4 regions of the Lysinibacillus sp. EB106-09-02-XG168 genome follow, and region 4 is predicted to be linked to each of the others. Evidence: riboswitches for the same ligand, from Rfam matches in the RefSeq annotation. Region 4 holds a riboswitch; each other region holds the start of a gene.

Region 1 (7,678 bases), 880 kb from region 4:
TGTACTGTATACTTCTTCACCTGGAGCAACTAGGTCAACTGATGGACCATAATTTGAATAGCTTGATAGTTTGTTTCTTTCATTTGTTGAACCTACACTAATAACGCCTTCGTAAGAAGCAGGGAAGGAGTAATTATCTGTCGATTCATTTCCAGCAGCAGCTACAATGGTAACGCCTTTATCGATTGCTTTCTGAACGGCTTCCTTCATTAATGGAGATTCACCATAACCGCCAAGGCTCATATTGATAACATCAGCGCCTTGCTCAATCGCGTAAAGGATTCCTTGTGCAATGACGAAATCATTAGCACCATCTTTTCCGTTGAATACATCGATTGGAAGAAGCTTGGCATTTGGATTAATCCCATGTCCTCCAATACCATTATCTTTTGCAGCGCCAATAATTCCTGCTACATGCGTTCCATGATCACCAGGATAAGAAGTATTGGCTGGTGCTGCAGCATTATATGGTGGGAGCACTTGAGATTTTAAATCGGGATGTTTAAAATCTACACCAGAATCGATAACGGCTACTTTTACATCATTTTTGCCTGCTAATTCTAGTGCTTTATCAATTTGAAGTAAACTCAAATGGTACATATCCTGTTTCTTTGGATCTACTTCTGTACCAAAGGAATGATACACATAGCTTGGAGATACACTTTTAACCCCTTTTTGCTTCGCATAATATGAAACTGCTTTTTCTAAATTTGTTCCCTTGTTAATTTGGATAACATCGTATCCTAATGAAGGAATAGAGCGAATCACTTTTGCGCCAATTTTTTTGTGCACATTCTTATCAAGACCGGAATGTTTGACGATAATAGTATCCTGACTAACCCATTCTTTTTGATTCTTAGATGATTGATCCTTATTGCTAGCTACTTTCACTAACTCTTGATTCTTTGCTGTTTTTTGCGGTGCTTCTGCAAAGGCAGAAGTAGCAGGAACCATTAGTGCTGCAGATGCTACTAAAGCAACTGATTTTTTCTTCCAGTTTTTCAACTGTTTTCCCTCCTTGAGTGTTCCAAATATTTGTGACATCTATACTATTACGTATGAGTGATAGAAAAGTTTCGTAATAAGTATATATTTTTCCAAAAGAACCATTCTATATTTTACCATATTCAAAGCCGTTATAAAAATATGTAGAAGGGAGGTCGAAAATCCTCCCAGGACCAAGGGTAAAATTTACTCGATTTGTGAGATTGGAGTAGTAGTGGGATTCAACCACAATGGAAGAGTACCAACTATGGACAAATTGTCTTAAAGCTGCTCAATAAATCTGTGTAAATCTTTCTTCGAACGAGGCATTTTAATATTTTTCTCAAATAAATTTTTCTTTTGTAAGGCAATGGCTATTTCAAAGACCCATGGGCGTTCAAGATGGGCTCTTTCAAGCAAGTCCTCTTGGAAGAACATTTCAACTGGATCCCCATTATAAATAATTCTTCCAGCTTCCATCACAACTATTTGATCTGCCCATTCATAGGCTAATGGAATATCATGCGTAGCTAGTAAAATTGTTCGTTCACCGTTCTCTAGCGTAGCTAAATACTGTAAAACTTGTGCGCTATAATAATTATCTAGTCCAGCTGTCGGTTCATCTAATAATAAAACGGAAGGTTCCATTGCAAGTACTCCTGCCATCGCGACACGTTTTTTCTGTCCAACACTTAAAAAATGGATCGGTTTATCTAGCAATGCATCGACTTCGGTTTGAGCGACAGCCCACGCAATTTTCTCTTCAATTTTTTCTGCTGTCCAGCCAAGATTCAAAGGACCAAATGCAATATCCTGCTTAACTGTGCCAGAAAAAAGCTGGTTGTCTGCATCCTGAAAAACAATACCAACCTGTTGGCGTAATTCTTTTAATGCTTTTCTACTATAGTTCAGTTCATTGCCACAAAAGGATATACTTCCAGAGGTAGGCTTCAAAATACCATTTAAATGCTGAAATAACGTTGATTTTCCAGCACCATTATGACCAAGTAAAACGATTTTTTTCCCCTTTGGAATTTGAAGTGTAATATCTGTTAAGGCATGAGTTCCATCTGCATAAGCGTAGGATAAATGTGTTAAGTCAAAGTATAAATCAGTCATCAGAAAAGACCTCCATAAATGATGAGGAGTATAAAAATAGCAGCAATACCTACCCAATTTTTCTTGTTATAGATAATATCATCTTGCCAATAGACAGTTTCACCACCACGCGCTTCCATCGCATTGTTTAGCTCACGACTGCGTTGGAACATCTCGACAAATAAAGCAGCAATCAGTATAGAGACCGAGCGAAGCCATTGCATAGGAGAGCTGTACCCTAGACGAGCCTGCTGAGCAAGATGAATTTTTTGCATACTATCTAAAAAGATAAAAATAAATCGATACGTTAGTTCTACTAGCTCTACGAATAGGGTAGGGAGTCGCCACTGTCGCAGGACATAACAAATAGACTGGACTGATGTCGTAAGAATTAAAAAATACAAACAGCTTATACTGCCAAGGACGATGAAAAAAAGTTGTTGCGCTGTCACTAAGCTCGCACTGCCAATAAATATTTTCCAATGATGAATAGAAAATGACCAAATAATTGGAGGAAGCGTGCTTGTTGATGGCGCTATAGAAATTAAAATGGATGCTAGACTCGAAAGTAAAAAAAATCCGGGTAGCAATAGTAATTTTGCGTAATATTTAGCTGGGATTTTCGCACCTAAAATGATAAAAGCACTCATCACAATAAAAGTAATGAGTGAGATTCGTTCATCTCTCATGATAAGCGACAATAAAAGCAGTCCAAGGGAAAACGTCATTTTTTCTAGCGGATGAACAGACGCTAGTTTATTCATATAAGCATACTTATCAATGAGTAACATCGCTTAACCCTCTTTATGTTTACCGCGCATTAAGCCGATGAAATAGCCAATAAATCCGGCGCCAATAGCAGCTTGGAGTGCGAATAATAAGCTTTCTATTTCACCACTTGGTGGCTCCCATAAGCTTTCAAACCAAGGCTCGTAGTTAGCATCTATTTCACCAATTGCTGCCTCCGCTTCGCCATCAGCACCTTCAAAATCTGCGCCTTTTTGAATGAAGAGGGGTATGATTGCTAACAACACAACAATTGCTAATAGCAGTAAATTTTTTTTCATGTTAGTGAGCCTCCTTTGCCGAGAAAACGCGTAAAGCTTTTAATTCACTCACATTGTATTTTTTCAAGAAATTCATAACGATCACTGTTAAAATACCTTCACTAACAGCAAGAGGAATTTGCGTGAACGCAAAAATGCTAGCAAACTTTGTGAATGAAGCCATAAAGCCTCCAACCTCAGAAGGGAAGGCAAGAGCTAATTGTACAGAAGTGACAATATATGTACCTAAGTCACCAAGCATTGCTGCTAAAAAGACGGCGATGGAAAAAGATAGTCCCATTTTTTGAGAGCCATGGAAAACGTAATAAGCAATAATAGGACCAGCAATTGCCATAGAAAAGGCATTAGCACCTAAAGTTGTCAGCCCGCCGTGTGCTAAAAGTAGAGATTGAAATAATAATACGATTGTCCCGATAACACTCATCACTAATGGTCCAAAAAGAACTGTTCCAAGGCCAACTCCTGTCGGATGTGAACAACTTCCTGTTACAGAAGGGATTTTTAAAGCTGATAGCACAAAGGCAAAGGCACCCGATAGACCTAAAATCATTTTTGTTTCAGGATTTTCATCAATGGTTTTACGAATAGAACGTAATCCTAAAATAATAAATGGAATGGATAAGACCCACCAAAAAATCGCCCATTCAATTGGCAAATAGCCCTCCATAATGTGCATCGCAAATGCACGATCTGGCACGAATAAAAATGCTAATAAGAAATAACTAAGCTTCCAACCTGAGAATTTCAAAACCTCTCCTCCTCACATTAAAATAGTTCGAATTAGTATGCGATGCGAAAACAAAAAAGCACTTCTCCAATTGTGGAAAAGTGCATAGCTAAAAATGCAAATAAAATTCTAATTTGCTCAGCCGCACACCTATCCTCGTAGGTTCAAACGATCACATATTTTTCGGCAGGTCTCCTGGCTTTAGCTCAACGTTTTATAGGCCTTCCCATCCCTTGGACAGTGGCATAATCTATAAAACTCCCTATTACAGTGGCGGGACCGCGCCGGAATTAAACCGGCTTCCCTTTTAAGCGAATTGATGAACAATTCACACCGAAAAAAGATGAAATTGTGATTTCATGCCAAAGTGTAACATAATTTTCCATATAAATGCTATACTTTTCAAGTAAAAATTTTTAATTGAGTGTCTATGTCGAAAATTCAGATAAACAGAAAAGGAATGTCATATTTTTCATTAAAAAATTACTGAAAATGTCACAAATTTAGAAAGAAATATTGAAATTTTAAAAAAATAAGCTATGATAGAAACAGTTTTTAATTTTATAAAAAATAATAATTTCATATAAAACATCCATAAGTGCTTGAATATTTTCAAGATAATAGGGAAATCGGTGAGAATCCGATACAGCCCCCGCTACTGTAATAGCTGATGAAATCGCGGATGCCACTAGTGAGAACTAGGAAGGCGCGAAAGTAAAAGGAAGCTTAAGTCAGGAAACCTGCTTATGTGATGATGCATGCAAACTTTTCGGAGGGAGAAGTTGAAGCGAGAGCGAGTACCTGTATATATTCGTTTTTATTTGGCTTCTACTAAACCTTTACTCTTCGTCTAGAGTAAAGGTTTTTCTTTTTCCTAAAAGCAAATGAGGGGAGAAAAACGATGACAACTTGGAATTTAGAGGGAATGAAAACACATCTTTTTATTTGCAATGGTAGTAGCTGTATGAAAAAAGATGCTGAGGACATTACTCAGGCAATTCGTGATGAAATACAAGTACTGGAACTTGATAAGGAAATACATACGACAAGGACTCGCTGTAATGGTAGGTGTAAGGATGCTTGTGTTGTCATTGCATATCCTCAAGGAAATTGGTACCGTGTGCCGACAACAGAGCATGCGAAGGCACTCGTACAAGATTTAAATCATGAATCTTTACATAATGAGCATGTCTTTACTTTACGTGAAGGATCTTTACAGCGTACAGCACAAACAACAGCCATTAAAGGTATTGAAAAAGTGAAAGAGGGGTAACAAAATGGCGCAAAAAGGTAAGATTTTCGTAGTTGGCTTTGGCCCTGGAGACTTTAAACATATTACGACTCGTGCTGTAGAGGCACTACAACAAAGTCATATGATTATTGGTTATAAAACCTATGTTGAGCTTATTCAAGATTTAGTTAGTGCAAAGTCGATTATTAGTACTGGTATGACAGAGGAAGTTTCACGTGCACAGGAAGCGGTACGTCAAGCAGAGGCTGGAAGTATCGTATCGGTTATTTCTAGCGGTGATGCCGGTGTTTATGGGATGGCAGGATTAGTCTATGAAGTATTAATCGAGCTAGGCTGGACAGAAGCCACTGGTATCGAAGTAGAAATTGTTCCAGGTATTTCTGCTATTAATTCGTGTGCAAGTTTACTAGGTGCTCCTATTATGCACGACGCTTGTACCATTAGTTTAAGTGATCATTTAACACCTTGGAATTTAATTGCTAAGCGGGTAGAAGCAGCGGCAATGGCAGATTTTGTTATTGCACTTTATAACCCTAAAAGTGGACGACGTACGAGACAAATCGTAGAGGCTCAACGAATTTTATTAGAATATCGTTCGCCAGATACACCAGTTGGACTTGTGAAAAGCGCGTATCGTGACCGTCAGGAAATTACGATGACGACTTTAGCAGAAATGCTTGAACATGATATCGGCATGTTAACAACAGTTATTATCGGGAATTCAACAACATTTTTCTATGACAATAAAATGATTACACCACGTGGTTATCAGCGTAAATATACACTTGGAGAAGAAAAACAACCGTTACGACCACATCAACGACTGAAGGAAGAAAATGAACCATGGGCAATGAATCAAGAAACTGGGGCAGCGCGAAATGATTTTGCAACCGATCCGAATGCCAATCGTATAAAGCCCAGTTTAGCTATAACACCACAACCAAAGCCTAAAAAGTCATCGCTTGAAATGGCAACAGCAGCTCTGGCAAAGGTGAAGGGAACTAGCGCTGTGAAAGTAACACCTAAGCTCGTTCAACAAAAAATCGAATCTGTTTTTGAATTAGCTGTTAGTCCTGGGGTAGCCAATAAGTTCTTTACTCCTCAACAAATGATGACATTAGCTGAGGTAGTTGGTGAGGAAGGAACGATGGAGTATACACCAGACCACCAAATTCATTTAAAAATTCCTACGTCTGAGCCAGGAGAGATTACAGCAAAGCTTCGTGAAGTGGGCTTTTTACTAACACCAATTGGTGACGTACTTTCGTTAAAGGCTTGTGATTTCTGTTACGGAGAAAAAACCGATTCGATTCCATATGCGGAAGAGATTCAAGAGAAGCTTGGTGGCATGTCGTTACCGAAAACATTGAATATTGGCTTTAATGGTTGTGGTATGGCGTGTTATCGAGCCGTATTTGATGATATTGGCATTGTTTATCGTAAAAGTAAATTCGATGTTTTTATTGGTGCCAAGCCTGTTGGTCGGACAGCACATGCGGCTCAGCCTGTTGTTGAGGGATTAGAGCCTGAACAGCTAATACCGCTTATTACCGACATTATCGAAGAATATAAAGCAAATGCACATCCAAATGAACGTTTGTTTAAATACTTCAAGCGTGTGAAAAAGATCCTACATTTTACGTATCAGGATATGTCTTCAAAAATAAAAGTTGAGCCAGCTCCATGCGGCGACTAGTGAGGGGTAATGAGATGAAAGCAATTTTATTTGTCGGCCACGGGAGCCGTTTAGAAGCAGGAAATGAAGAGGTACGCACGTTCATCGAGCAAATGAAACCTCGTATTGATGAGAATTTTTTAGTAGAAACATGTTTTTTAGAGTTTGCCTCGCCGAATATTGAAGAAGGTATTACTAACTGTGTGAAGAAGGGCGCTACAGAAGTGCATGTTATTCCGATTATTCTACTTCATGCTGGACATTCAAAAATGCATATTCCAGCAGAAATCGAACATGCGCGTGAGCATTATCCAAATATTACGTTCACATATGGTCAAACAATCGGTATCCATGAAGAAATATTTGCGATTTTAGAAGATCGTTTAACAGAAATCGGCTTTAATGCTGAAGAAGAACATAAGGATACTGCGGTTTTATTAATTGCACGAGGCGGCAGTGACCCATATGCAAATGGTGATTTTTATAAAATTACACGCCTGTTATGGGAGAAACTCCCGGTTCAATATGTAGAAAGCGCATTTATGGGGGTTACAGATCCTCGTGTTGAAGAAGGCATTGAGCGATGTGTGAAGCTAGGTGCTAAAAAAATCATTATGCTACCGTACTTTTTATTCACTGGTATCTTAATGGAACGAATGAATGGTATGTGTAAGCAATTTAACGAAAAATATGCTGACTGTGATATTCAAATTGCCAATTATTTTGGCTATCATGAGCGTTTACAAAATGTGTTATTAGAGCGAATTGAACAAGCTGTGAATGGTACATCAACAGGTATGCAAGATTTAGAAAATTATCGTGCTTATGCGGCGGTTCATGGACATGCGCATCATCATCACCACCATGAACATGAT
Region 2 (7,678 bases), 130 kb from region 4:
TTCATAACTTATTAAATTGCTTTTATTAACACCAAAATTCACTTTAGCAATTTCTTTCTTTTTAGCAAGAAGTGGAGCAACGCTTGTTAAAGCATCTTCAGAAGTTTCGATTTCTGTAGACTGTGGTTCCTCTTCATACTCTAAGAATCAGCATCTTCGTAGACTGGGATACTGACTGTTGTTTGAAACTCCTCAGAGTATTCCTCGGCATGTGCATTATTTATTGCCGTAAATCCAATAAATAACAATAAAGTTAGAACGAGTGAAAATAATTTCTTCATTTTTTACCTCCGTGAAATATGTATTTATTACAATATTTAGTATATAATATTGTAATAATAAAACAAGTTTTTGTGTAAAAAATATAAAGAGGTGTAATATAATGGATGAAATTCAAGATAATATAGAAGTATCTTTACTATCCACTCCATCAAATCAATCTGATTACCTTAGAGAACAATTTCAAAAGTTAATTAAAAAATTTAATTTAAAGTTCCAACAACTTTCGAAAATGTTTGGTATGACCATAAATGAGGTAGAAGATTTAATGAATGGTTCAAATAACATTACAAACCAAAAGTTTGAAGATGTAGAGAATAAATTAGCAATGTTGAATTATGGTTTTGAAGGTTTTGATGCAAAAGAAAGGGTAAAAGTAATATTGAATACTTTGTTAACTGAATACGAGTTAACGACTGAAAACTTGTCTAAAATTATTAATGTAGAAGAAAAAGAACTTATAGATTTTAAGGAAGATCAATTACTAGAAAAAACTATGGAAATAAAGATATCTGTGAATATCATTATGCTTAATTTTGTTTTACATAAATAATACTTAAGCCCAGGTACTCAATTAATTTTGAGCCTGGGATTTTTTTAATTTCCTTAATTTTCACTTGCTAAATTACAAACGAATGTTCTTGTTGAGAGGTGTGGAATGATGAAAAAACAACTGATTAAAGCGATGCAGCGCAACCAATTTTTAAATATGATGTACATGGCTAAGGACGGTAATGTGTCAAAAAGACGAATCAAAATCATTAAGATTGTTGGTGATTCGTTTCAGGCGTATTGTTTTACGAGGCAAGCCAAACGTACATTTAGGATTGATAGTATATTGGCAGTTGTTCCAATCGTCCACAAGGAGCAAGAGGTTGTATGTTGAATATTGAACAGCGTTAATTATTTCATAATTTTGTAATTTTGGATATGGCAGTTCAATCATTATAGCGTGATTTCAAAGTGATAGAAAATCTTAAAATGAGTAAGGTCTACTTGCCAATCCTTGAAAAGCTTCTAAAGGACATAACACAAGATTATTACAACTCTAAGAGGCTGTTAGCCAAAGATAAAATTAAGGTAGTAAAATGGGAAAAAATAGATGAATACTTTAGCGATGTACATGTAGCTACATCTGGCAATGATGTAGTTCTACGATATGCTAATATGGCACTAAAAACGCAGGTTGAAAATTTATTAATTAGTCACCAAAATAAAGACCAGGCGCTCGATTGAAAGTGAGTACCTGGTCATTTTTTTGTTTAATATTCTCTTACTTCAAATGAAGCTATTTTATCATGAACAATATATTCCGTTACTTTTTTATAAGGTGAAATTGTTTTTGAAAATTTAAATGTTGATGTGCCTTGAGCACTATCAAACCAATTTAAGTAGTTGTTTAAAACGGTATTTGTAACATCATATTCTTTTGTTATGCCGTTCACCAATGTGATACTTAGAATAGCATTCGATGATTCATTGTTTAATTTTTTAACGATAGCTGTAGCAGTCGCAACTAGTTCTGTGTTTTCGACCTTAGCAGTAATAATTGCTTGACCTTCACGAATAGCGGTTACATTACCATTCGGGTCTACAGTGGCAATTGATTCATCACTTGATGACCATATTACATTTGCGCTATTTGGTGTTACAGTGGCAGTTAATTTTTCTGAACTACCTTCCAAAAGTTCTAATGTATTTCTATCTAATGAAATAGAATCACTAGAGTCTATGTTAGTTAACTCTCCATCTATATCTATAGCATCTAGATCATATCGTACAGTACTGTCAGTCCCAACTTTTGACGTATTATCATCCGCATAAATAAAAACGGAATGTTGCTTATCAGTTAATCCAGATTTTTCATATACTAATGCCTTCTTAGTTTCAACAAAACCAGTTTGATTAAAACGTTCAGTAACTCCATCTATTTCTATAACTATATTAGAAGAGCGGTACACAGAACTTTTAAGTCCTATAAGTCTAAATTTCGTACCAGTAAAGTTGAATTTAATTCCATTTAATTCGTTAATAAATGGATGTTTTAATAAATAAGATGAATATCCCGAGTTATAATATTGATCATTTTGAGTTTTGTGTACATCACCTAGATACTCGATTTTAAGATTTGAATCATCATATCGCTTCCAACCCTTTTCAGGTTTTTTTAAACTATCCCCAACTACAGCACTATTCTCAAGAGTAGTATTTAAATTAGTTACCCCTTCTTCATAATCGACTACTTCAGCTGCAGATGCATTCCCAACACTTATACTAACAAGTACTACTAACAAAAATGCTAGATAAATAAACCCTTTTTTCAATAACTTACTCACTTATGTATCCTCCTTTAAATTATATATAGCAATACTAAAAACTACAAAGATAACTTTAAACAATAAGGGACTAATTTACCATAATAAAAATCGGTTATTTTCAATAAAAAAAGCCACTCATTTGAGTGACTTAAAATAATTATTCTATGATAGTAGCAATAATTGCAGGGAATCCTAAATCATCTTTTCCATTGTATGTCCCATAAATAGTTACTTCAGAATCCATACTAATATCTTTTAGAGAAAGATTGTTTACTGAGTACATGCCTTTACCATCACCTTCAGCTGTTGTAACAGTAAATGTTCCTCCAGTACCTTCGCTAGCAATATTAGTAACTTTCCCACTGATAGTTACCTTTGTGTTTTTTTCAACTTCATCACCATTTGCTTTTACAAAATCTAATTTAATCGCTTCAGCTTTCAATTTTTCATTTAATTCATTTTGTGAAAGACCTTTAGTTTCAGTAACTTTATCTGTTGCATCTTTTTCTTCAGCAGCTGGTGTTTCTTCTTTAGGAGCAGCTTTCTCTTCTTCTCCACATGCAGTTAATAATAGTGTTGATAATGCTCCAACGTAAAATAATTTCTTCATTTAAAAATTCCCCCTCTATATTACCATTTTAGGAAACTTAGATTTAAAAGTACATATAAAAAACAAATAATACATAAAATGGTAATTATTCTTTCGTTTTTTACTTAATTTATTCATAAGAAAATAAGTATAGATTAGATACTTTTAAAACTATAAAGAAAGGATGGATGAATGAACGAACGAAAAAATATTAGATATTTTAGAGAAGGAGGCTATAAAAAGAAATCAAGTCATGAGAAAAGTCAAAATGGATGATGGGACAATCTATTATACATGTGGTGAGTTAAACGTTAAAAGGTTAGCAAAAACTGCTTTAACTTTATTAACATAGACTTAGTGAATGAGGGATGTTAATGAGAAATAAAAATTATCGTGAAACAGAAATCGATAAAGCTGAGTTAACTGACTCTGAAAAGAAATTTATTGAAGCATCGTTAAAATTTGCACCTCCTAATTCAAAAGTAGTTAAAGTTGAAAATGATGGTTACACATACTTTAGAATTGGAGAATTAAATATAGACAAGGCTGCTAGATTATTTTATGAAATGTTAAAAAGACAGGGGAAAATCTAATAAGAACTTTGTATTTATTTGAACATATTAAAAGGTAATATCCGTCTTACCTCGAATAATGTTGTAAGAGGTGATAGCAATGGAGGATAAGGCGTATTGGAAATGTGATTATACTTACGAAGAAAAAAGCGAAGTTAATACTGCTGAATATAAGTCGCCTAACCAATATGATAATTCAACTAAACTAAATATGGTTGCTAAAAGCTTAGCGAGAGAGATTAAAAATGAAACAGGTCGTACCGTTAAAAGTTTCATTCGATTAGTGGAAATGCCAGTGGTGAGTAAAAAGATATATCAGGTTGGCGACATTAAAGCTAGAAATGGGGTAAGTCGTGGTGAAATTATTTACAATGTGGCTACGACAGAAGAAGAAATAAAGGAAGTAGAAGAGAACAGAGAAAATTTACAGAACCTACTTGTTGATATGATGTATCAATATTATAAAAAGAATAAGGATTCTTTATAATATTTAGAGGGGTAACACCCTCTTTTTTTATTTGCAGTTTTTCAATTTCTTGACAGTAGGTAAACTACACATTACAATTTAGTTTGATAGTCAGTTAGGAATATTTACTCTACAGTTTCCGACATCTTTAAAACGGCTAATTTTACAACTGAATAGCGTGGAGTAATAGGTGTAAATTGCGTGCAATTTACTTAAAAGGGAAGTCGGTGCAAATCCGACACTGTCCCGCAACTGTAAATGTGAGCGACTTTTCGTATACCACTGTTTAGCGACGGGAAGGGGAAAAGTAGCGATGATCATGAGTCAGGATACCTGCCTATTATGAGTACACACCATAACCCTACGAGGAATAGGAGGTGGCATGTTGACAAAACAGAATGCTCTGTTCGTCACCGTACGTCAAATGCCCAAAATAAAAGAAGGTAATCGCTTTCAAGGCGATTCTTTTATGCTTGGGTATAATTTGACATTAAGTGATGAATGAAAACGATAGAATGAAGGATTTCCTCTAGTTTTAGGAAATCCTTTTTTTATGTATAAGAAGACTTCCGTTTTGAAAAATATGTACGAAAAGAGGATGCAATGATGACGAATATTCATGTAAGTACAGCACAGGAATCGCAATATGTAGAAATGAAAATTTGTAAGCAGCCACGCACTGAACTTGCCAAGAAAGCTACAACAAGAATGGTTGTAGAATCCCTTGTCGATCAATTATTAGCTAGCAATCTTATTAGTAATGAACGATTGTTTGAACAAATTTTATATAACAAAGATATTATTTGGATTCAAAATGAAAGTTTTAATGGCCACCTTTTTGCAAAAGCGAATATTACGGACCAACTTAAAACAAAAACAAATGATTTTATGATGTATATGCCGACAAATCCAATTGTGTACGATGTGAATGGCGAACATTATCATTTAATTACACGTATCGATTCGACTCGTGCAAAACCAAATTTAGAGCGACTTTCCCAAGCACCTAAGCCAATACTAAGTGCTGCTCGGGTCAATGATTTATTGTGCTCGATAGTGATGCGCTTTTATGAGGTATATTTAGAAGATTTATCACGAGTAGTTTATAAAAATAAACAACTGATCAATTTTATAGAGCGAGAGTATCTTCAATTTCTAAAAGCTGTGAAGGAACTAAATGATCATCATTTAAATTGGCACCCACGTGGAAATGGTCATGAACTATTGCTTGAACTGATTGATAATTTACAACTTTTGAAAAGTCGACCTGGCAAGGTTTTAATGGATTTTTCACATTCCCATAGCTACGTTGTGGTGGAATCTTCATATCCTATTTATAGACAGGGTCAGAAAACGATACAAGCTTAGTAAATTAAATATGTGCGGGATGAATTTCAATGCCTTTAGGAGAAAGATATATTCCTTGCAAGTTAATAGAATGGAGTTGTCCGTATAGGTAGATACCCGCGCGAAGCAAGATTACCCGCGGAGAGAAGGCAAATACCCGCGAAAGGAAGGGGAATACCTGCGGAAGCAGGTCGAATACCCGCGAAAGGAAAGGGAATACCCACGCGAAGCAAGATAACCCAAAAAGCATAGTAACTCTCCACGAAACATAAGAAAACAGGACATGGATCTAACAAATCATGTCCTGTTTTTATGAATTTAGTCAATACAATGCATTGCTGCTTGTGCTTCGTGCCATGGAACGGAGTAGCCCTTGCCTTTTGCGCAAAAAATACTAGAGGATGTATAGTCGGGATCGGCGTTCTTATCGTAGCAGATTTGAGCGATAATTTCTTCTGTATTGTGACATATATCGTAGCCATCAAATTGTAGGGAAATTACGCCCTTCCCATTGGTGTAGGCGGCAAAGGTAGTACTGTAGCTCATAAATGTTGAGACAGGGGCCCGGCCGGTTACAATCGCATCATGTTCAGTTATGATTGGTGCGTCAAATGTACCCGCAGCTTGCTGAATGTCGGTCATCATGCGGCCGATGAAATCACTAGAAGCTTTAAGTTTAAAGCGGTAGTATGGCTCTAGTAATACATTTTCTGCTTGTTCGAGCCCTTGCCGTAATGCACGGAATGTTGCTTCACGGAAATCGCCACCTTCAGTATGCTTATTATGTGCGCGTCCCGTTAAGAGTGTGAAGCGAATATCTGTTATTGGAAAACCAGTTAACAGCCCATGATGATCGCGCTCGAATAAATGTTTTTCAATGAGTCGTTGATGCCCAACTGTTAAATCATCCGCGTGGCATGCATTGACAAATGTATTGCCCGTGCCACGTGTATTTGGCTCCATCAATAAATGGACTTCTGCGTAATGCTTTAATGGCTCAAAGTGACCATAGCCTGTCACCGTTGTGGCGATCGTTTCCATATATAAAATCTGGGGTTCGCTAAATGAAATGTCTAGCGAGAAGCGTTCATGAAGCACTTCGATAAGAACCTCGAGTTGGATGATACCCATAATATGTACATGAATTTCTTGGAATTTTTCATGCCATAGCACACGTAATGAAGGTTCTTCTGCTTCAAGAATACGGAAAGTTTTTAACACGTCCTTTATATGCTGAGTACCTTCATAGTGTACTTTTGCCTGTAAAGTCGGTACTAACTCAAAGGGCTGAGAATTATTCGAAGAACCAATAATATCGCCGATGTTTGCTTGACTAATCCCTTTTAATGCGAAAATCTCCCCAGCCTCTACCTTTTGAGAAGTTTCATACCGGTTGCCATTGTATAGTCGAATCTCCGTCACTTTTTCAGTCACGTCTCCAAATGAAAGTTCATCACGAACATGTAACGTTCCTTGCAAAGATTTGATAAAAGTTAAGCGTTGATGTCCATCATGACGAATTTTAAACACCTCACCTTGAAACGGAGTATTGTTATTAAATTGTGTCTCTGTAAGGAGGGGGAGCTGTGTTAGGAATTCCTTTATTCCACTATCTTTTAAGGCAGACCCAGAAAAACATAGAAAGGCCTTTTCCTGTTTAATCATCTGAGTTAAATGAGTAAGGCAGTTAGAGCTATCTAATGTTTCATTGAGAAAAGCATCGAGAATGTGTTCATCACGTTCAGCAAGCCACTCCATTATGTCGTTTGAAACATAGTCGGAACGGAGCGGTTCGTCTACGAATAAAACATCTGCAGAGCAATCTTTTTGAAGCGCAGCCATTACTGCTTCAACATCTGCACCTTCACGATCAATTTTGTTGATAAAAAAGAAGGTTGGAACATGATATTGGCGTAAGAGGTGCCACACTGTTTCAGTATGACCCTGTATTCCTTCGACGGCACTAACAATAATGATGGCATAATCCATAACCCGAATGGCACGCTCCATCTCTGGAGAGAAATCGACGTGCCCAGGTGTATCGATTAAGGTATATGTATCATTCCTAAGCGTCATGCGACCTTGCTCTGCAAAAATTGTAATACCT
Region 3 (7,678 bases), 280 kb from region 4:
TAGACGATCGAATAGATTATTTAATTTTAAACTTCCATGGGAACGAAGGACGTTTTTGCATGCCAGAGTTAGGTGAGGATATTTATGAGTTAAATGAACCAAGGGGTGAATTTTTCGGTCCACACGAGATCTTAAATTACTGTACATTAAAAGATGTGAAAGTTATTGCCTCTGGCTGTACTTTAGGTGAAAAGCAGTTAGCTACTGCATTTTTAAAAAGCGGTTGCCACTCCTATTTAGCCCCGGATGATTACATAGATGGTAATGCCAATTTAATGTTTCTCATTAGATTTATGTATGAAATCATTGCTAATGAGCGCACACAACAAGAAGCCTTTGAAATCGCAAAATCTATTGACGATGAGACTTCGATGTATCAGCTTTATTTTGCATAGTAAAAACAGCAAAAAATCGTAGCTATAAAATCGGCTACGATTTTTTATTTATTTAAATCTTCCCTTAGGCTAACACGTTTTTTGTCTGTCCCGGGGATGCGAAGGCAGAATAGCGTCGTATAGTTCGAGTGAAGCGGGGTGTTTAAATGGATCGTTCTTATTGATTTCCTCAACAAGTCGGCCTTTATGCATCACTAGTATTCTATCTGATATAAAGCGTATTACATTTAAATCATGAGAAATAAAAATATAAGATAACTTCAGTTGCTTTTGTAGTGATTGAAGTAGTTGCAATATATTTTTCTGCAATATCATATCGAGGCTACTGATAGCCTCATCTAACACAATTAATTTTGGTTTTATTGCAATTGCTCTAGCAATATTTACGCGTTGCTGTTGACCTCCACTAAGCTGTGAAGGATATTTATTAGCAATATTGTTTTCTAACTCAACACAGTTCAGTAGCTCCTCTACTTTACGTTGCCTTTCGCTTTTGGAAAAATTCTCAAAATTAAGAAGTGGTTCTTCTATTATTTCTGCAATTGTTTGCTTTGGATTAAAAGAGTTAAAGCTATTTTGAAAAACAGCTTGTAAATCTCTTCGAACCCCCTTTTTTTCTTTAGAGCTAGCTTGATATAAATTTACATTATTAAATCGTACAATTCCACTCGTCGGATTCTCTATGCCCAAAATGATCCTAGCTAATGTACTTTTTCCTGATCCACTTTGACCGACTACTCCTAAACATTCGCCTTCCTGAAGCGAAAATGTGACCTGTTGTAATACTGGTATTTCTAGTTTTTTTTGTATAAATGACTGCCTCTGATGATAGTACTTCTCAACATTCGTCACCTCTAATAGAGCCATTTACTACCTCCTCTAAAAAGTGATTCTCGATTGTAAAAGTTTCTTTGTATACCAATGCTGTGGCGCGTCAAAAAAATCAAAGACATTCGCCTGCTCGATGAGTTCTCCCTTATACATAACAGCAACTTCATCGGCAAGTTCAGCAATAACACCAAGGTCATGTGTGACGAGAATAATCGCCGCATTTGTTTCATCTCGAATTTGATTAAACAATGTTAATATTTTCTTTTGATTGACAGTATCAAGTGCTGTTGTAGGTTCATCGGCAATATATAATTTAGGTTGCATCGCAAAAGAAAGAGCAATCATGACACGTTGTAACATCCCTCCACTTAATTGGAAAGGATAATATTGCAAAAGTTTTTCGGGATTAGGTAAATTTACTTTATTCATAGCGGAAATAGCTATCTGTCTTATTTCTTTTTTAGTTAAAACGTAATGCGCTTTTAATGTTTCTCTAAAATGCATTTCTATTGTTTGAATACTATCAAAAGCTACCAAAGGATTTTGTGTAATCATCGATATATGCCTTCCTCGATAATCTCTCAAGCTTTCTTTTGTTACAGATGATAAATCAATATTTTGAAATAAAATTTGCCCCGTCGATTTTGCTACAGCTGGAATAGATTGCATAATTGCTTGACATAACATCGACTTACCACTACCACTTTCACCGATAATACCTAATATACGACCTTTATTTGCAGTTAAATTAATAGAAGATAGGATTTCCTGCTCTCCTATTTGCACATTTAAATCTTTGACTTGTAATAAGATTTTTCTTTCCATAGCAATCCCTTTCAATGATCCACTTGCTTGCTTTGACGAGAGATGAAGTTAAATAATAGGACTACAATGATTATTGCTATACCTGGATAAAGCATAAGTTCAGGATGTAGTCGAATATACTGTTTGCCTTCACTAATCATCATTCCCCACTCAGGAGTAGGAGCTTGAACACCTAATCCAATAAATGAGAAGCCAGCGATTTCTAAAATGACTTTTCCTAAATCTAATGAAATAATAGTTAGCATGGGCGCCTTTATATTTGGCACGAAATGGCGTAGGATTAGCTTAACTCCTGAAGTTCCACTAATTTTAGCAGCTTTTATAAATTCTTTTGCATGAACGCTTATAAATAAGCCTCTTAAAACTCTAGAATAATAAACAGTTTGAGTAAAAATAAGTGCCAATAATAGATTTTTTAAGCTTGGACCCAAAATACCTAGAAGTCCAAAAACAAGAACAAGCGTGGGGAATGCTAATAAAATATCACAGATACGAATAAAAAAATAATCAATTATCCCCCTTTTAAAAGCCACTATTGCCCCTATCCATATAGCGAAAAAGGTTGCTACTAATTGGATAAATAAAGCTGATCCTAAAGAATAGCGAATACCTAACAGTATACGTGAAAGTATACATCGCCCTAAATGGTCTGTGCCGAGAGGATATGCCCATGATGGTTCTAAAAACTTTTTAGATACATCTACCAAAAAAGGATCATTCGGCATGATAAACGGTGCAAAAAGCCCCAATCCCCCAATAAATGTGAGAAGAGTTATACTAGTTAATTGTTTACCATTTAAACTTTTGTGTAATTTGATCAATCTACTCTCTCCTCCTCACTATCATTAGCTGAGGATCAAGAACTCGATGTAATATATCTGTACATAAATTAGCAAAAACATAGATGATAGCAATTATTAGAACATAACATTGCACAACTGGATAATCCCTATTCATAATTGATTCTATTAAGTAGCGACCTAAACCTGGCCAGCTAAATACTTGCTCCACAATAACTGCCCCACCTAATAAATTTCCAAGTGTCATGCCAAGCATCGTCGTCAACGGAATAGCTGCATTTTTGAAGACGTGTCGACTGAGAATAACAGATTTTTTTAACCCCCGTAAAAATGCATACTGAACATATTTTTTTTGTAATTCTTCTATAACACTTGTACGAATTGCTTGAACAAACAATCCAGTGGTTGGTAATGCCAAAGATACTGCTGGTAAAATCATATGTAAAATAGTCCCTTTACCATTTGTCGGGAAGATGCCTAGCTTCAAACTGAATAAGTATAAAAGAAAAAAACCTAACCAAAAAGTTGGGATGGATACACTGATAATAGATAATAAGCCGACAATCCTATCAAATATTGAATTTTTATAAAGTGCACTAATAATACCTAGTGGAATACTAAAGCAAATCATACATACAAATGCAGCTAGGGCTAATTCAAAAGTTGCCGGCAGTTTTTCTACTATTTCTTGAGCAACGGGTAATTTACTCACAAATGATGAACCAAAATCGAAGTGCAACACACCTTTTAGCCATATAAAATATTGAATAGACAATGGTTGATCAGTGCCTAATTCCGATCGTAGCGCCTGTATCGCTTCTGCTGTCGGGGCGACCCCTGACATTCTAAGTATGACCTCCGCTGGCTCTACTGGAACAAAACGAATAAATAAAAAGGTCATTATTGACACCCCTAGTAAAACAAATGGTAATGTAATAACTCGTTTTAAACAAAAAAGCCAAGTTGATTCGTACATTTCTTTCATCACTTCCCAAGTCTTCATAGTGCAAAAAGAGAGGAGTCATAGTAGACCCACTCTCTTCTCATTCTCTTACTTTAAATCCATTTGAGCATAAGGGATATCGTATTCAGATGCACAGGGATTAAAATCTTTCATATGTTTATGGTAAATAACGTTATTCGTTTCATATGAAATTGGATAGAATAATGCTTGGTCATGGAACATTGTTAAAATATCTTTATACAATTGCACACGTTCCGCTTCATCTGTACCAATTAATAATTGATGTATTTTGCCATCAATTTGCGCTGCGTTATCTAGGCCTAATTTCGCTTCATAAACACCATTTGCATTCGGTGTTGCTGACTCGTTTGCGAAGCTGTGTGGGTCTGTTGGTGGACCGTTTGTGCGCCAGAAATTAATATCTACTTGATTATCCATTAATTTTTGGAGCCCTACCATTACATCGGCGCCTTCAAGGTTTAATTGGACGCCTATTTTTGCTAATTCCCCTTGCATTAATTCTGCCATTGGTTTTTGGATAGCATCTGTTGCAATGTAGATTAAATCTAATTGAAGAGGCTGCCCATTTTTAGAACGGATTTTATCACCATTTTTTAATGTCCAACCTGCTTCATCTAATAGCTGCTCGGCTTTTTTTGGATTAAATAGTATTGGTTTTAACTCAATATCTGCGTATGGAATAGCACCCCAAAACAGTTTATTGGCAACTTTTTCTGTACCATGGGTAATACTTTCAACCATTTGTTCTTTATTAACTGCGTATTGAATAGCCTGGCGTACTTTTAATTCTGCTAAAGGACCAGATTGTGTATTAAAAAGTAATGCTCGTGTAGATAAAGGTTCAGATACAGCCGTTTTGTATTGATCACTGTCTTTTAAGAAAGTGTAGTTATCTAAGCTAATAATGCCTCGACCATAAATTATGTCTAATTCTTCATTTTCAAATGCCAGTGAAATAGATTCTGAATCAGGAATAATTTTCACTTTTACTTTGTCAACTAGTGGCTTTTCACCCCAATAATGTTCGTTGCGGCTAAAAATTGCATATTGATCTTTTTTATATTCGGTTAATACCCATGGACCTGTTCCAACCGGAGCATTAATACCTTTATTAGTTGTATCTCCTTCAGGGAATCCGTTATCCCCTAAAAAGCGAAATGGTCGCACAAAAGCCAGTTCATTTAATACAGGGTAATAGGGCGCATCTAATTGTAGACGAATTGTATAGTCGTCTTCTTTCACAACATCTACAATATGATTCACCATCCCCATCCAAGAGTGTGTATCACGATCTGCTAAAACCGCATTAAAATTACGAATAACATTATCTGCATTAAATGCTGTCCCATCAGAGTATTTTACATCTTGTCTAAGATGAAATAGATAAGCTGTTTTATCATCAGAAATTTCCCAGCTCTTCGCTAATTTCGGCGATATTGTCCCGTCATCGTTATATTCTACCAATGATTCATATACCATTGCTTGCGCAGTCATTTGGTTTGGTAAATAGGTGTGCGGATTTAAAGGCCCTATATCTAGCGGCCAGCCAACTGTTATCACCTTTCCTTCGTTAGAAGTTTTACTTCCATTACTTTCACCCGAGCTTGAACAGCCTGCTACAATGGTTAACATCAGTATGAGAATGAAAGGTAATATTTTTTTAAAAAATATCATTATGATTGCTCCTGTCTATTCTTGGGTGATAGAAAATTGATATATGTATGTTTCTCCACCATAATACTAACTTGAAACTCAAAGTAATCTCATGACTATGATTAGAAAAATGCAAAAAAAAATCCTTATTCCACGTGAATAGGGATAGAAAAACTCATTATTAAAAGCCTTCCATCCATCTCCCTATCTTTCGTAGATCTACAATGAATCTTACTACAAGCAGGCATTCTGGCTTATGAATCTTCATTTTGCTTCACCTTCCCAAGTACTTACTCAGTGGTATTAGAAACAAAACTCCTCATTTACAGCTGCGGGACAGCATGGGATTTACACCCATTTTCCTTTAAATTAAGCGAAAAAGTTTTTTCACTCAAACTTGTAATGATACATATTAAATTAGTATTAAACATAACACGCTGCAAAGACACACGTCAATTTTATTTTCTGAATATAATATAGTTTTGAGATTTTTCAACATAGATATTTATGTTTATTCCACAAAAAAAAGCCACCACATACTAGTGCGATGGCTACACTTCTATCGTTGATGTTTTTTTAACATTGATTCTGTAAAAAACTGAGATTGTCCCTTTGGAATACTTATTGTTTGCCACTGAGAACCCTTTACTTGCTTAGCGATGTAAACGATTTGACCGACATGTTGTGAATAATGGGCCATTTGTCTTTCAATCGCATCTATCACGGAATGCTGCTCTCCCCTTATCGTTACAAACCCATTTAAATCAGCTTCAGATAATCCTTGTAAAGCATCTAAAAATACTTGCCAGCCCTTTTCCCATACTGTCATAACCTCTTCTTTTGTCTGAAGGCTATCCGTAAATTCATCATCACGATTTCTCGTTGCTTTCTCACCATCTGTCGTTAGAAAGTCAGTCCATCTCGATATCATATTACCACTAATATGTTTTACAATCACTGCGATACTGTTTGAATCTTCATTATACGCCCAGTGCAATTGGGCCTCTTCTAATTGGTCGAGTGTTTTATCGCCTAGCTCTTTGACACTTCTAAATCTTGTTTTGACAACATTTAAATACATTCGCGCTAGCGTCATTGTTGACCCCCCTGTCCCTTTTCAACTATTTTAATAATATTCTGTATCAGACAAAATCTTTCCCCTCCTTCTACACTATAACAAGGCTACAGGTATAAAAGATTAAATTTAAACCAAAAAAAACCGTCTCTTCATTAATTGAGACGGTTTCCTTCGAGCCATTATAAATTTTCATCAATATATGTTTCTATATCTGATACAATCGTGTCAATAGGGACATCCTCTGGATTCTCTGCATACCCCGAATACATTTTTACGATTACGCCATCTTTATCAACTAAGAAAAATTGATTCCCATGGACGACTTGGTCGCTGTTAGGATCATTTCTGACGATTATTTTTGTTGATTTTACAGCGAACTGCTCGATATATTTTTGTGAATAACCAGTAAGTAGATTCCATTTTGATTGATCTGGAACATTATATTTTTTCAAATAATCAGCTAATACTTCTGGTTTATCAACGTCAGGATCAACTGAAAACGCAACAATATTATAATCTTCCACACCTTTTTTCTTCAGCTTCTCTTGAACTTGCGTCATATTAAAAGACATTGGTGGACAAATTGAAGTACAATTCGTGAAAATATACATACCTATCCACGGTTTTCCTTTTAAACTTTCTAATGAAACTTTTTCTCCGCGTTGATTGACATGTTCAAAATCTGGTAATTCTAAACTATAATCTGCTTTAAACTTTGAATTTCCACACGCACTCAGTACAGTTGCTACTGCAAAAAGTAAAACAAGCCCAATTATTTTATTTCTCATCTTTAACACGCTCCCCACTTACACTATCCTCATCCTATCGTACGATGTAACTATTGACAAGGACACTCAAGTGACAGCTTTCGTACATCTTTGTGAAATCGATTTCACTTTAAGGAAACAAGCGCATCATGAATGGCATCTAATTTCACTTCTACTCGGTGCAGTAAATAAAACGACACTAAAATAGGAAAACCGATATCCGATATCATGTTTAACCATTGTTCCATGTTAGTCCCTCCTTCGCAGCTAGATGAATAAGACTACTATTGCTGAAAATGGTCCTTGCAGTACATGCTGCAAAGACCATTTCTTAGTTATTCGAT
Region 4 (7,678 bases):
GATAGCTGTGGAAACTGCTTAACATCATTGCTCATATTAATTTCAAACGGAGTCCAGAAGTTTCCTAGCATTTTTTTATACTTAGGATAAGCCCAGCTAAAACGCACATCGTCCCAGTTTAAAATGTTAGAAGAGCGTCCGTTCACAATACCTGTTGAACGGTTTGGTGCTTCTTTATCCATAATTTGTCGTTTTGTAATAGTTGTCATTGTTACTTCCTCCTAGCTCGCGCAAGACTCACATTCTAGCAATTCTACAGACGTTGAGCGAACATAATATGTCGTTTTCACACCGCTCGCCCAAGCGTTCATATGCAATGCTAGTAAATCTTTTGCCTTGATCGTATTTTGAACGTATAAATTAAGTGAAATGCCTTGGTCGATATGACGTGCTCGAGCAGCATTTTGCTTGATTGTCCAATTTTGATCGATGAAATAAGCAGATTTATAATACCAAGTTGTCACAGGTGATAGATCTGGTACTGTTACTGGAATTTTGTAATCCTTCTTCTCTTCTGAATAACTCTTTTGGAAAATAGGATCAATCGTAGCCGTACTACCCGCTAAAATGGATGTTGATGAGTTCGGTGCAACCGCCATAACATAGCCGTTACGCATTCCTTTTTCAGCAACCGCAGCGCGTAACTCATTCCATTTATGACTGTCGTAGCCACGTTTATCAAAATACGCACCAGTATGCCAATCCGAGCCTTCAAATAATGGGTAGGCTCCTTTTTCACATGCTAAATTGTTAGAAGCGCGAATCGTTAAATACGCAATTTCCTCATAAAGCTTGTCTGCAAATTCTACAGCTTCCTCAGACTCCCATTGAATTTCTTTCAAAGCTAATAAATGATGCCAGCCAAATGTTCCAAGTCCAATGCCACGGTAGCGTAAGTTCGTACGCTCTGCTTGTTTTACTGGAATTGTATTTAAGGCAATAACATTATCTAACATACGTACTTGAACCGGGATTAATCGTTCTAAAACACCAGCCGGTACAGCTCTACCTAGATTAATAGATGATAGGTTACATACAACGAAATCGCCAGGCTTGCGACGTGTTACGATGACATCATCTTCTAGAGTGATAGACTCGAATTCAGTTGCCGACATATTTTGGAAAATTTCCGTGCACAGGTTCGAGCTATAAATCATTCCCTCATGCTTATTCGGATTCATGCGATTTACTTCATCTCGATAGAACATAAACGGCACACCTGTTTCAAGCTGCGAGCGCATAATACGCTTCATAATATCAATCGCTGGCACGACTTCACGACTTAATAATGGATTCGCAATACATTCTGCATATTTAGCACGGAAAGTGCCATCACCCTTTTTCTCATCGTAGAAATCTTCTAGTGAAAAGCCCATAACTTCTCTTACTTCATGTGGGTCAAATAAATGCCATTCCCCGCGCTCTTCAACCGTTTCCATAAATATATCCGGTAAGCATAGCCCTGTGAAAATATCATGGGCACGCAGACGTTCATCCCCATTGTTTAAGCGTAAATCTAAAAACGTAAAGACGTCTTTGTGCCAAACATCTAAATAGACAGCAATAGCTCCTTGTCGCTGACCTAGCTGATCGACTGAAACCGCCGTATTGTTAAGCTGTTTAATCCATGGTAAAACACCACTAGATGCACCTTTAAAGCCTTTGATTGATGAGCCACGGCTACGAATTTTACCCATATAAACACCAATACCACCGCCGTACTTCGATAATGTAGCGACATCTGTATTCGTGTCATAAATACTTTGTAAACTATCATCTACTGTATCGATAAAGCAACTAGATAGCTGTCCATGTGTTTTACCTGCATTTGATAATGTAGGTGTTGCCACAGTCATATATAAATTACTCATTGCCCAGTAAGATTCACGTACTTTTTCTAAACGATTTTCAGTTTCATCTTGCATCAGGGTCATCGCAATGACCATCCATCGTTCCTGTGGTAGCTCCACTGGTGTTTTCGTGTAATCGCGAACAACATAGCGGTCCATTAATGTTTTTAAGCCAATATACGTAAACAATTCATCTCGACTTGATTCTAAATAGGAAGCGAGTTCTTGAAGATCCTGCTCACTATATTTTGTTGTTAAACATTCATGATACAAACCAGCTTCTGTATAGCGTGCTAATTGTTCCGGGAAACCTTTATAAACATCTTGCACTGAAACGCCACGGCGCATTGCAAATTGATCATACAATTTTTCTAAATAAATTTGAGCAGCGACAAATGTCCAGAATGGCTCCTCCTCATCAATTAGGCTAAGCGTTTGTAAAATCATCGCATCCGCCCATGCTTCAAATGTTGCATTGTCGTTTTTTCGTAGCCATCGATCCGATAATCTTACAAAACTTTCGAGTTCATCCTCCGTATAACTTTTCTTGAGCTTAGCAATTTGCTGTTCGATTTGAATTGTCATGTATACATTCTCTCCCTTTCTTTCTCCAGCAACACAAAAAGCGATCACGCAACATTTATCGGTTACGTAATCGCAGTAAAATCGGAAATGGAAATGAAGGACATGCACACTAAGAAGTGGACAAATCTCTCGCCTCCACTTCTCAATCCCCGAAGAATGTGTTGCTGTCTTGAACAAATCGGCAGGTCTCCTGGCTCATGCTTCCTCCAAATGATGGCCTTCCCGTTCTTTACAGTGGCCTATTCATCATTTGTCAGCACTTACAGTTGCGGGGACAGCTTCGGCCTAAGATGACTCTTTTCCGAATTCCCTTTTAAACCATATTTGGTACCGCTCGTCCAAAATACTATATATTGTGTTTTAACTCCTAAACAAATCTAACATATAGTGTTTATAGTTGCAATAGGCGTTTTGCCCCTTGAATTTTTCAAAGTGTTATTTTTTCTCGAAGCAAGCCCGATTACAATGCAGTTTTACGTAGTTTTTCAAAATTTCTAGGAAAATATTTTTGTACTTGCTGCTCTTTTTCTGGATCTATTCCTAGCAAAACTACTGCACATGGACCAGCCGTTTTCTCAACATCTAATGAACTTTTGACCTGTTGCTCACCAAAAAGTCGGTTAAACTCTGCTTGTAGACCTTTTGATCCTACTGGCCATACTTGCTGTACGATTCCCTCTTTCCACGCTTGAAAAATAGATTCAAGCTGTGCGACATCTTCAGGCTGTGCAAGGATTTCATTGCCTACAAGCGGCATGCCATATGTGTACCAACATAGCTGCTCATACTTATACTTAGTTGCTGTACGTTTCTGCTGCTCTCCAAGCATCGTTATTGACAAACCTGATTGTAAAGTTGGCATATTAGTCTCTGAACTACCGTCTATTTGCGGACAAAAAAGACCAGCCTCATCAAAAACCTGCTGAATGCCTACAACATAACGAGACCATGCAGCATCCCCTGAAAAATTGGCAAGTAAAATATGCCTTGGTAAAGCATTTGCAGCAAGTTGCTCTAAAAATGTAACACGTGCAGTAAAGTATGCCGTAAGCTGATCTGGAGCAGACACAACATCTTGTAGCTTTTCGCCAATTGCAGCGGCATTATCGGTTGTCGCAATGAGCTCACCTATTTTTATTGCATTTCTCAATGTACTCGACCTTCCTTACGCACAAACACCTTCGACAGAACTGGCATCGCCACCGCAACGATCACTAGATTAATGAGTGTTGCCACTGGAAGACTAGTCAATGACGTCCAGTAAAATGCCGGACTAATAATAAAGTAAAATGGTATAGGTGCCACGACACCATTTAAAATAAGTGCCACAGGCCATTTCCAGAAATGCATTTCTTTTTTATGCATAACCCCAAAGATCCATACAACGATAAACATTTCCACAGCAATAATTATATGTAGTGGTCCAAAAGGGAAGCCAGTAGTTAAGGCTGAAATAAAATGCCCAATGACTCCCGCAGTACCAGCTAATACTGGCGATAAAAATACAACGCTTAAAAATGCCGGTGCAGAGTCAAGCGCAGCAGTTGTAATAAATGTTGGAATTTTAATGACTGCACCTACTGCACAAATTGCAGCTACCATGGCAGTGAGCGTCAATTTCATCAATTTTTGTCGATCCATCCCATTTCCTCTTTCTTGGCTCGTCCTTATAACGTAGGTTGATTTCCGTTCCGGTTGGGCGCTTTGTTGTTGCTGTCGCACAGTTAAAATTGCCGCTGACGCTTCGCTTTCGCACAGAGCAAAGCTTTCTGGGGGCGTCCAGCCTTCACTTCAATAAACGTCATCCCTACCCTTTTTGAAGAGCCATATAAATTCTTCAAGACACTAAATCATTTAATTTGTTCCCCAATACCGTACCAAATGCGGACGACTTGTTCGGCTTCTGCAAATAAAGCTTGGTACAAACGCCCACATGTATCACGTAATAATCGTGCCTGTTTGTCCATCGGCACAACGCCACGCCCCATATCGGTCACTATTATATACAAGGCACAATTTTCTTCAAGGGTCTTTAGTCTCCTCAAAATAGTACTGACAAGAGGTTCATCCTCCTCAAGATCTTGTGTTACGAGCCATTTCTCTATATTTTTTATAACTAGTACATCACAAGTAGGAGAGCCATCTGGTAGCGTGCCATCCACTAGCTCAACGTTTTGACCTGCAAGTAATTTCATAACATAGTCGGTTTTTCCACTATAGGCTCCTCCGATAAAGACATGCATCTTGCTCCCTCCTCCCAAGCACTTCTTGTAAACGTTAAAGAAAACATTTTATCATGCGGTGTTTGATAGGACCAAAAAGATTGCTCAGTTGGAGCAAAGGCTACGAGTAGCGCTCGAATAACCCCGCCATGGACAACGAGATGATACACATCTTCCCCTTTTGGTAATGCAGCGAACCCTTCCAAAACACGTGCACAAAACATATCAAAGCCTTCTCCCCTTGGAGGTGGATACTGTACAGGATCATCTAACCATGCACAATAACGACGATCGGATTGTAAGTCTTCATATGTGAGCCCTTCAAATTCTCCGAAATTCGACTCTCGAAATCTTCGATCAGACACATAAGTTGCATTCGGAAAATAACGGGCAGCTGTTTCCCTACAGCGTAGTAAATCACTCCCATACACCTTCGTAGCCTCTTGATTTACAATAGAGAGTAAAGATGCATCAGCTAATGAAGAATCTGTCCAACCGATATAACGCTTCTCTAAATTTTCCTTTGTTGGTGCATGTCTCATTAAGCGCACAGTAACAACGTCACCCACAGTACAACCTCCATTCCTTCAATTGATGCACCGAGTAAATCCCCAGAAACACCGCCAAAGTTACGCACTGTAAATTGCCGAAAGATTAAAAAAGCAATCGCTAGTACTGCCATCAACACGAACGGAACAATTGTGAAGCCCGTTACAAACAACAAGCTACTGTATGCTACAACTAATGTTAAAAGCATAAAGCAGATTAGTAAACCCGGCTTAATATGTGTTTTAAAAAAGTAGGCAAGCCCCTTTTCCTTTGAGCAATTAAGCGACATAAAATAAAAGCTCATACCTACTCGTGTACATAACGGAATAAATAGAAGCATCCACAGTTCAAACTTTTGCTGTACGAATAATTCGTGAAGTATGACAAATTTACCAAGCACTAAAAATAGCACTGAAAGCACACCAAATGCACCAACACGTGGATCATCTAAAATTTCAAGCCGCTTCTCACGATCTCGATAGGAAAAATAAGCATCACCCATATCAATAAAACCGTCTAAATGTAGTCCACCAGTAAATATGGCAAATAATCCGATAATCACGAAGGCAAGTAAGACCTCGCTACTTGCCGTCCATTCCGTTAAACCATAAATCACCGCAGCCACTGCGGTACCCATGAGTGCCCCTATCCATGGCAAAAAGGCGAACATCCCTGTAATCGTTCCCTTCGTTAAAGGAATTTCTTTATGTACTGGCAAAACTGTAAAAAATTGAAACGCAAGTTGTATGCTATGCCAGATATTTTTCATCGTCTTGCCTACCTTCTTTTTAATTTCAAACCATCATTCATTATTTCCATTTCTTTACGACACCGTAATTGATTTCATACGCCTCATCTGCTTTAGACACGAACCATTGATGTAATTCCCCAAGCATTTGCCGGTATAACTCTACTTCCTCGTTCGTATATGGTGGCTCATCAAATAATTCGTTTGAGACAATAAAAAACGTCACCCTTTTCTCAAGTAACGTCTCTACCGCCTCTTTTAAAACCTCAAGTTTCTTTTCTAAACATCCAGGTTGTTCCACACAGGGAGTTCCCGTGTCAAACCCTTCGTAAAACGCATTTGTTAACCACGTCGTAACACAGTCCCATAACACGACATCTCCATCAGTCAGTTTATGCAAAGTATCTGCGATTTCATAAGGTGCTTCTATCGTCAGCCACTCGATATTTTGCGCTTGTCTGTCTGCCTGATGTCGAATGATCCGCTTCTCCATTTCACGATCCAACGCTACGCCGGAAGCAATATATATAAGCCGCTGTGCTTGCATAGACTCTGTTTGATAGTGAGTAACAGCCGCTTTTTCAGCAAAGTGGGATTTACCACTGCGTACTCCCCCAGTAATGAAAATCAGTGGCAATGGTTTCCCCTCCTATTGTAAATGTTGAATGTTACCGATCTCATGAACGAACCATTGTTGATCGACAAGTTCAATAATCGTTACACTTGTACCATTAATATATGGCTCTGTCCATAGCTGATCGACACTTCGGCCTAAAATAGCGTTAATGATACACTTAATGGTTACAGCGTGTGACACAATCAAAACAGTATTTTCGGGATATTTTTCTGCTATTTTCTTTAACGTAAATATTGCTCGTTCTGTTACCATACCAAAGCTTTCCGTATGGGTTGCAACGAATTGTCCAGGATAATCAGTATATAATTCATAATCCGGATGAGAAATCACGATGTCCTCGATTTTTTTTCCTTGCCAATCTCCTAAAAAAATCTCCCGTAAATTACCCTCATCATAGATTGGAAGCTGTCGATCAGCTAGAAGAATTTGCATCGTTTCCTTCGCACGACCACTTGAACTGCTATATGCCGCTGTAAAATTAGTATTTTTCAAATGATCACGAAGTTTTTCTGCATGTAAAATACCATTTTCAGATAACGGCGAATCTAACCATCCTTGTAGCCGTCGCTCTTTATTCCACATCGTTTCGCCATGTCTTACTAAATAAAAAGTCGTCAGTTTTCTCACTCCTTATTTGCAATCAATTATACCTCGGCATATTTGCGTCCCAAAATCGGCTTTGTGCTAGCACAAAGGATTCCTTTACGATTCTGTAACATCCGCCGGAGGCTTTGGGCCAACGTGATGTTGGTCACTCAGTCGTTACCACAGGACGTGGCGCTCTTAGACTGAGTTCCTCTATTTCAGCAAATGCTTTCTGTACCGAAAGCGAAGCGTCAGCTACAGATATCTTTTGTACCAGAAGCATTCATATCACCATCTATAGAGGTGGTAGCCTTCTGCTGAGTGAAGTTAAACCACGCCTGCAAACAATTCTGTAAATACGTCATAGCTACAATATCTTTAATCCCAATACGGAACCATTCGCCATTTAAGCCCATAAAGTTTTTTGTATGACGCAGTACGACACCCTTTGATAAACAATATGTAAAAAATGTATCTGCTTGCTGATTTTTCGGTAATGAAA

What was found. A riboswitch is a leader RNA that binds a small molecule or an ion and turns the genes downstream of it on or off. The one in region 4 is predicted to bind cobalamin.
Region 1: another riboswitch for cobalamin. It lies ahead of AC3WSO_RS15340 ((2Fe-2S) ferredoxin domain-containing protein); the one in region 4 lies ahead of AC3WSO_RS10880 (ribonucleoside-diphosphate reductase subunit alpha).
Region 2: another riboswitch for cobalamin. It lies ahead of AC3WSO_RS11655 (hypothetical protein); the one in region 4 lies ahead of AC3WSO_RS10880 (ribonucleoside-diphosphate reductase subunit alpha).
Region 3: another riboswitch for cobalamin. It lies ahead of nikA (nickel ABC transporter substrate-binding protein); the one in region 4 lies ahead of AC3WSO_RS10880 (ribonucleoside-diphosphate reductase subunit alpha).

What each region holds. Positions count from the first base shown of each region.
Region 1 covers NZ_JBYTDN010000003.1:2,949,283-2,956,960, reverse strand. The annotation lists gene AC3WSO_RS15365 (S8 family peptidase) at 1-1,005, opposite strand, end outside; gene AC3WSO_RS15360 (energy-coupling factor ABC transporter ATP-binding protein) at 1,267-2,103, opposite strand; gene cbiQ (cobalt ECF transporter T component CbiQ) at 2,103-2,873, opposite strand; gene AC3WSO_RS15350 (energy-coupling factor ABC transporter substrate-binding protein) at 2,877-3,149, opposite strand; gene AC3WSO_RS15345 (energy-coupling factor ABC transporter permease) at 3,151-3,897, opposite strand; cobalamin riboswitch at 4,045-4,229, opposite strand; cobalamin riboswitch at 4,456-4,639, shown strand; gene AC3WSO_RS15340 ((2Fe-2S) ferredoxin domain-containing protein) at 4,778-5,149, shown strand; gene cobJ (precorrin-3B C(17)-methyltransferase) at 5,154-6,824, shown strand; gene AC3WSO_RS15330 (sirohydrochlorin chelatase) at 6,839-7,678, shown strand, end outside.
Region 2 covers NZ_JBYTDN010000003.1:2,194,771-2,202,448, forward strand. The annotation lists gene AC3WSO_RS11615 (hypothetical protein) at 141-281, opposite strand; gene AC3WSO_RS11620 (HTH domain-containing protein) at 383-832, shown strand; gene AC3WSO_RS11625 (WYL domain-containing protein) at 941-1,165, shown strand; gene AC3WSO_RS11630 (YhjD family protein) at 1,243-1,515, shown strand; gene AC3WSO_RS11635 (Ig-like domain-containing protein) at 1,542-2,615, opposite strand; gene AC3WSO_RS11640 (hypothetical protein) at 2,755-3,207, opposite strand; gene AC3WSO_RS11645 (hypothetical protein) at 3,561-3,779, shown strand; gene AC3WSO_RS11650 (hypothetical protein) at 3,859-4,245, shown strand; cobalamin riboswitch at 4,396-4,579, shown strand; gene AC3WSO_RS11655 (hypothetical protein) at 4,828-5,592, shown strand; gene AC3WSO_RS11660 (GTP-binding protein) at 5,890-7,678, opposite strand, start outside.
Region 3 covers NZ_JBYTDN010000003.1:1,785,246-1,792,923, reverse strand. The annotation lists gene AC3WSO_RS09455 (delta-aminolevulinic acid dehydratase) at 1-395, shown strand, start outside; gene AC3WSO_RS09450 (ABC transporter ATP-binding protein) at 465-1,262, opposite strand; gene AC3WSO_RS09445 (ABC transporter ATP-binding protein) at 1,275-2,051, opposite strand; gene AC3WSO_RS09440 (ABC transporter permease subunit) at 2,063-2,872, opposite strand; gene nikB (nickel ABC transporter permease) at 2,874-3,827, opposite strand; gene nikA (nickel ABC transporter substrate-binding protein) at 3,903-5,510, opposite strand; cobalamin riboswitch at 5,712-5,905, opposite strand; gene AC3WSO_RS09425 (DUF1572 family protein) at 6,049-6,585, opposite strand; gene AC3WSO_RS09420 (SCO family protein) at 6,747-7,355, opposite strand; gene AC3WSO_RS09415 (YvrJ family protein) at 7,460-7,582, opposite strand; gene AC3WSO_RS09410 (DUF2922 domain-containing protein) at 7,670-7,678, opposite strand, start outside.
Region 4 covers NZ_JBYTDN010000003.1:2,065,620-2,073,297, reverse strand. The annotation lists gene AC3WSO_RS10885 (ribonucleotide-diphosphate reductase subunit beta) at 1-209, opposite strand, end outside; gene AC3WSO_RS10880 (ribonucleoside-diphosphate reductase subunit alpha) at 222-2,435, opposite strand; cobalamin riboswitch at 2,598-2,785, opposite strand; gene AC3WSO_RS10875 (hypothetical protein) at 2,896-3,585, opposite strand; gene AC3WSO_RS10870 (ECF transporter S component) at 3,582-4,076, opposite strand; gene AC3WSO_RS10865 (bifunctional adenosylcobinamide kinase/adenosylcobinamide-phosphate guanylyltransferase) at 4,286-4,678, opposite strand; gene AC3WSO_RS10860 (histidine phosphatase family protein) at 4,627-5,226, opposite strand; gene cobS (adenosylcobinamide-GDP ribazoletransferase) at 5,199-5,975, opposite strand; gene AC3WSO_RS10850 (bifunctional adenosylcobinamide kinase/adenosylcobinamide-phosphate guanylyltransferase) at 6,016-6,591, opposite strand; gene AC3WSO_RS10845 (histidine phosphatase family protein) at 6,604-7,218, opposite strand; gene AC3WSO_RS10840 (pyridoxal phosphate-dependent aminotransferase) at 7,428-7,678, opposite strand, start outside.